DNA from 3 places in the Buttiauxella sp. genome. Region 3 is predicted to be linked to each of the others. Evidence: predicted binding sites of a transcription regulator. Region 3 holds the regulator's gene; each other region holds the start of a gene.
What was found. The regulator LexA, encoded in region 3, represses DNA repair genes until DNA is damaged. The targets are predictions, from matches to a motif close to TNCTGTATGTACATACAGNA.
Positions count from the first base shown of each region.

Region 1 (2,274 bases), on a different contig from region 3:
GAGCTCTGGTGCGATGGCGAGATAACCTTCCAGTGCCAGACGGCGGCAAATGTCGCGAATATGTTCATGCACCCCGAAAATTTCTTGCACCACAATCACGATAGGCAAAGCGCCTTCAGCCCCTTTTGGCCTGGCGTGATAGGCAGGCATATTCTCGCCCTGCGTAGGAATCGAGGTTTCCCCCGCCTGAATGGCGTCATCCGGGGTATGCAAAACTGTGGAAGCAAGAGGGGAGGCCGCTGCTGCAAAATTCCCGTCTGGCGATTGGCTCGTCGTTTGTTCTTCTTTCATTGGCGTGCTCCTTTTATTCATCAATGTTCTAGCGCAATGCGATAACTATAGCTTTTCCCCGTCATACTTCGAGCTGCAGAGTTGTTGGCTGCGCTCATTTACCCCAGTACTTACTTTGGTAAGCTTCTGGGGAAATGGTCGATTGCTAAATCGGTATCACCCAATGTATTAATGTGATTTCGGTCACTATCAAAGATGAAAATAATGTAACTTGTTTCATTCAAAGTGAAATGCGTCACGAAATTCTTTGCCGGGGTTCTGTACAGTACCTCTAAGCAATGCAAGCCAACCTATTAAACAGAGGAGTCTGTTATGTCCAAGTCTGATGTTTTTCACCTCGGTCTCACTAAAAGCGATCTGCAAGGGGCAACACTTGCCATCGTCCCGGGCGATCCAGAGCGAGTTGAGAAAATCGCTGTACTGATGGACCAGCCGGTTAAATTGGCTTCCCACCGTGAATTTACCTCCTGGCGTGCTGAATTAGATGGCAAGCCAGTCATCATCTGCTCTACCGGTATCGGTGGCCCGTCTACCTCTATCGCCGTGGAAGAGCTGGCGCAGTTAGGTATTCGTACTTTCCTGCGTATCGGGACTACCGGTGCCATCCAGCCACATATTAGTGTTGGTGATGTTCTGGTGACGACTGCCTCTGTGCGCCTTGACGGTGCCAGTCTGCACTTTGCACCAATGGAATATCCAGCGGTTGCTGATTTCGCGTGTACTACCGCTCTGGTTGAAGCCGCAAAATCTATTGGCGCGACCACGCACATTGGTGTGACGGCATCTTCCGATACCTTCTACCCAGGCCAGGAACGTTATGACACCTTCTCAGGCCGCGTAGTTAACCGCTACAAAGGCTCTATGGAAGAGTGGCAGCAGATGGGCGTAATGAACTACGAGATGGAGTCCGCGACTCTTCTGACCATGTGCGCAAGCCAGGGTCTGCGCGCGGGGATGGTTGCCGGTGTGATTGTGAACCGTACTCAGCAAGAGATCCCGAATGCTGAAACCATGAAGAAAACAGAAAGCCACGCTGTGCAAATCGTTGTTGAAGCGGCACGTCGCTTAATCTAACTCCCCCAAGCCGGTGCAAGCCGGCTTATTTTTACGCTTTGCGTAATGTCTCGCAGGAAATCCCTTTTCATCTGGACATTTATACAGCAGAATTTTATTTTGCTGATGTCTGGCATGGCTTCAAGGAGTGACTGTGGATATTTCTATTTTATTCGGGATCGGTATTGCACTGGTTGGGGTTCTGACCGGTTGGTTGCTGGCGAGTTTGCGCGCAGCCGGGCGGCAATCCGCTCTGCATGAAGAGCAACGAGAAATCTACGGTGAGTTGACTGCCGCACGGCAGGAGTTGCAGCAAAACCAGCACTGGAAAGAAGAGTGTGAACAACTCAACCGTGAATTGCGTACTCAGCTTGAGATAAATAGTGCGCAGGAAGCGGATATTCGCGAACTTTCCACGCTTTTGGAACAAACCCGCCTGAATGCAGATGATAAACATCGCCAGATGCTCAACAGCGAACAGCGCCTGAGCGAACAGTTTGAAAACCTCGCCAACCGTATTTTTGAGCAAAGTGGCCGCAAGGTTGAAGAACAAAATCGCCAAAGCTTAAATGGCTTACTCTCGCCATTGCGTGAACAACTGGATGGTTTCCGTCGCCAGGTGCAAGAGAGTTTTGGTCAGGAAGCCCGTGAACGCCACACCCTGACTCATGAAATCCGTAGTCTGCAACAGCTGAATGCCCAAATGGCGCAAGAAGCACTGAATCTCACCAAAGCCCTGAAAGGGGATAACAAAACTCAGGGAAACTGGGGTGAGGTGGTATTGACTCGCGTACTGGAAGCTTCCGGCTTACGTGAAGGTTATGAATACGAAACCCAGGTGAATATCCAGCTCGAGAATAACAGCCGGATGCAGCCCGATGTCATTGTGCGTTTGCCCCAAGGCAAAGATGTGGTTATCGACGCCAAGAT
Region 1 covers NZ_JBAVHX010000024.1:7,583-9,856, forward strand. Annotated here, with positions in the region: gene WBL83_RS16195 (dienelactone hydrolase family protein) at 1-291, opposite strand, end outside; gene udp (uridine phosphorylase) at 604-1,365, shown strand; gene rmuC (DNA recombination protein RmuC) at 1,499-2,274, shown strand, end outside.
Region 1: a site for LexA is predicted at 1,435-1,454, ahead of rmuC (DNA recombination protein RmuC). Genes of this name have one in related genera too.

Region 2 (2,274 bases), on a different contig from region 3:
TGTTTCGAACTTGGCTGCGTGTTCGTGCATACGTTCCATTAACGCAGGGCCAGTCAGGTCGTTAGGATCACCCGGCCAGTTCTCGACTTCGGTCGTGGTGGTCAACTGGCCACCTTTTTCCATCCCGGTAATCAAAACGGGCTTGAGGTTGGCGCGTGCCGCGTAGACTGCTGCGGTATAGCCCGCAGGGCCGGAGCCAAGAATTAGCAATTTACTGTGTTTAGCGGTGCCCATGAGATCCTCATTGTTCGTTGGCAGACAATCGAGGGATTGTAGGGAATTTGGCGGGGTAAAAAAAGGGTACAGGGGTTGTGTTGGCGATAATGTTAACTATATGTGCAATAGCTGTGTTCAATCAGCCGCATTAAATTCAGTAGAAGCGCATAAAAAATCATTCAGAAAGTCTAAATACTCACCTGGGTAAAGTGATGAATAATCGTCAAGTAGCCCAGATATCCGGCACGTTCCACTAAATTTAGATGTTTTGCTTTGACAATCCGCTAAGCATTTGCGAAAACATTCGAGGAAGAAAAACATTTGGTGTGACAGTTGCAAAATAATCACGCATACCTGATGCAATTTTACCGGGTTATTGAAATCTACTCATGGCGTGGACAGACGCCATAAGTGATGTCGTTAGCAGCCATTGGGCACCGGTCTTCTCACGTACACCCGGAACATTGACGTTGACCGGGTTATGGCAGGTGAAGGAAGGAACACAGAGAGACTATAATAATGGTAGATAGCAAGAAGCGCCCTGGCAAAGATCTCGACCGCATCGATCGCAACATCCTTAATGAACTGCAGAAGGATGGGCGTATTTCCAACGTCGAGCTTTCTAAACGAGTAGGGCTTTCACCGACTCCGTGCCTTGAGCGCGTGCGTCGTCTGGAACGACAGGGTTTCATCCAGGGCTACACTGCTCTGTTGAACCCGCATTATCTGGATGCATCACTTCTGGTATTTGTTGAGATTACTCTGAATCGTGGCGCACCGGATGTGTTTGAGCAATTTAATGCCGCAGTTCAAAAACTTGAAGAAATTCAAGAGTGTCATTTGGTATCCGGTGATTTCGACTACCTGTTGAAAACCCGTGTGCCGGATATGTCAGCGTACCGCAAATTACTGGGCGAAACCTTGTTGCGACTGCCGGGTGTGAACGATACCCGTACCTATGTGGTCATGGAAGAGGTCAAACAGAGCAATCGTCTGGTTATTAAGACCCGTTAACACGGGCCAGGTGCAAAATCTGCGTATTTTGGTTACACTCCTGGTAATTCATACAGCAACAGTGCCGGGAATGCCCGGCATTGTTGCTCTCCATATTTATTAAGGACCTGGAGAGTCTTACTTGAGCCAGGAATACACCGAAGAAAAAGAAGTTACATTGAGGAAACTCAGCAGCGGGCGTCGGGCATTAGAGGCGTTACTGCTTCTTGTGGCCATTTTTGCCGTCTATTTGATGGCAGCGTTGCTTAGTTTCAATCCTTCCGATCCCAGTTGGTCACAAACCGCATGGCATGAACCTATCCATAATTTGGGTGGGACGCCCGGCGCATGGTTGGCCGACACGCTATTTTTCATCTTTGGCGTAATGGCCTACACCATTCCGGTGATTATTATCGGTGCATGTTGGTTTACATTCCGCAATCGTGATAGCGAAGAGTTTGTCGATTATTTTGCCGTTTCCTTACGTCTGATTGGCGTTCTGGCCATGGTGCTGACGGCTTGCGGCCTCGCGGCGATTAACGCCGATGACATCTGGTATTTCGCCTCCGGCGGCGTTATCGGGAGTCTGCTGAGTACCGCCATGATGCCTTTACTGAATAGCAGCGGCGGGACTATCGCATTGCTGTGCGTATGGGCCGCGGGCTTGACCCTGTTTACCGGTTGGTCGTGGGTCAGCATTGCTGAAAAAATTGGCGGAGCAACCTTAAGCGTGCTCACCTTTGCCAGCAATCGCACTCGTCGTGATAACACCTGGCAGGATGATGATTACGACTACGAAGAAGATGAAAAACATGACGGAGAACACGCGCCAGAAGTCGAAAAGCGTGAGTCTCGTCGTGCGCGCATTTTACGTGGCGCTTTAGCCCGTAAGCAGCGTATCTCAGAGAAGTTTGCTAATCCAAACGCGCGCAAAACAGACTCTGCGCTGTTTTCTGGTAAGCGAATGGATGACTCTGAAGACGACGTTTTGTTCTCAAATAACAAAGCGACGCTGCCGGAAGATGACGTGCTGTTCTCGGGTAATAAAGCCACTTTGCCGCAAAG
Region 2 covers NZ_JBAVHX010000004.1:800,426-802,699, reverse strand. Annotated here, with positions in the region: gene trxB (thioredoxin-disulfide reductase) at 1-234, opposite strand, end outside; gene lrp (leucine-responsive transcriptional regulator Lrp) at 736-1,230, shown strand; gene WBL83_RS04165 (DNA translocase FtsK 4TM domain-containing protein) at 1,352-2,274, shown strand, end outside.
Region 2: a site for LexA is predicted at 1,269-1,288, ahead of WBL83_RS04165 (DNA translocase FtsK 4TM domain-containing protein). Genes of this name have one in related genera too.

Region 3 (2,274 bases):
AAACTATCGCGACCAAGCCAGGTCACGGCGAAAAACTTCTGGATGCCATTGAGCATCTTTAATGGCGGATTAACCTCGCCTTTTTCGCGGCCTGGGGAGCGGCCAAACATCACCGATACCGGCACCATCTGCACATCCAGATTTGGATTGCTACGGTGCAAGTCGAGGTAATCATGGAACAACTTGATCGACTCTTCTTTCGGCGTGTAATACGTGAATACACGCGGGCCACCGTGGATAAAGACGTAGCGCGGCAGTACCGCTCCGTCTATCTCTAATGGTTGCAGAGGGTCGGGCAAGCCATGCGCGAGGCATTGCGCGCGCAGCGTTAATAAGTCCGCCTTAGAGTTATAAGGCAGCACATACATTATTGGGCGTGTGGGATCTAAGCCCAGTTCGGCTTGTGGATCTGCCGGAATGGACTTGCTCTTTACCAGAACGCCTAATGGTAAATTAAGTAATTTGTAGTAGATTCTTGGCCAGCCTGACATAAACGATGTAAAGCCTCAGGTTAATAATGCAATTTCGCCGCAAGAATATCAGAATCTCATCCAGATTTCTGTGGCGTTGCGATATAGATACGCATTGACCCAATTATTTTGAAAAGGTTTCCCAAAATGGCGAGTAACGTCACCGGATTTACCCGAATCATCAAAGCCGCAGGCTATTCATGGAAAGGGCTCAAAGCAGCCTGGATTAACGAAGCTGCGTTCCGCCAGGAAGGCGTGAGTGCGGTTATCGCCATTGCCATCGCCTGCTGGTTAGATGTTGACCCTATCACCCGTATTCTATTGATTGGATCGGTCGTGCTGGTCATGATCGTTGAGATCCTCAATAGCGCGATTGAATCCCTTGTTGACCGCGTTGGCACGGATTACCACGAGCTTTCTGGACGCGCCAAAGACATGGGCTCGGCTGCTGTATTAATCGCCATTATCCTCGCAGTTATTACCTGGGTCACACTACTTTGGCAGCATTTGCGATGATCTTTCCAGAATAGTTAAGTGGCTGGTTTTTTGCTTAATTTGTGGTTCCAAAATCGCCTTTGACTGTATATACTCACAGCATAACTGTATAAACACCCAGGGGGCGGAATGAAAGCGTTAACTACCAGGCAGCAAGAGGTGTTTGATCTTATTCGGGATCATATCAGCCAGACCGGCATGCCACCGACTCGTGCCGAGATTGCTCAACGTCTGGGGTTCCGTTCTCCAAACGCCGCTGAAGAGCACCTGAAAGCACTTGCCCGTAAAGGCGTCATTGAGATTGTTTCTGGTGCGTCGCGCGGCATCCGCTTGCTGGTCGAAGAAATTACCGGTATTCCGCTGGTTGGGCGTGTTGCTGCAGGTGAGCCACTCCTTGCACAGCAGCATATCGAAGGCCACTACCAGGTTGATCCATCACTGTTCAAACCTAATGCTGATTTCCTGCTGCGCGTCAGTGGGATGTCTATGAAAGACATCGGTATTATGGATGGTGACCTGCTGGCGGTTCATAAAACTCAGGATGTGCGTAACGGCCAGGTTGTGGTCGCGCGTATTGATGATGAAGTTACCGTTAAGCGCTTAAAACAGCAGGGTAATGTTGTTCATCTTCTTCCTGAAAATAGCGAGTTTGAACCGATTGTGGTTGACCTGCGCGAGCATAACTTCTCTATTGAAGGGTTGGCGGTTGGGGTTATTCGCAACGGCAACTGGCTGTAAATCTCTTCAGGTGATGCGCTACCGTGCGCATCGCCTCTCAATACTTCAAATATCCTCCCAGGATTGGCTATCATAATGTTAGCACCGGCAGACAAAGCCCTCTGGCGCCTCGCACTACCCATGATTTTCTCCAACATCACTGTGCCATTGCTCGGTCTTGTCGATACGGCAGTTATTGGTCATCTGGATAGCCCTGTCTATCTTGGCGGTGTCGCTATTGGCGCTACGGCAACCAGTTTCCTGTTTATGCTTCTGCTATTCCTGCGCATGAGTACCACCGGCTTAACCGCACAAGCCTTCGGGGCTAATAATCCTTCGGCATTAGCGCGTGCCCTGGTGCAACCTTTATTGCTGGCACTGGGTGCAGGTGTGGTGATTGTCGCTCTGCGTGAACCGCTCATTTCCCTGGCATTACAAATTGTTGGCGGTAACCAGGATGTGCTCTTGCAGGCGCGAAGATTTCTTGAGATCCGCTGGCTAAGCGCTCCTGCGTCACTGGCTAACCTGGTATTACTCGGTTGGTTATTAGGCGTTCAATATGCGCGCGCACCGGTTATCTTGCTGGTGGTCG
Region 3 covers NZ_JBAVHX010000039.1:36,582-38,855, forward strand. Annotated here, with positions in the region: gene plsB (glycerol-3-phosphate 1-O-acyltransferase PlsB) at 1-491, opposite strand, end outside; gene WBL83_RS22080 (diacylglycerol kinase) at 618-986, shown strand; gene lexA (transcriptional repressor LexA) at 1,095-1,703, shown strand; gene dinF (MATE family efflux transporter DinF) at 1,779-2,274, shown strand, end outside.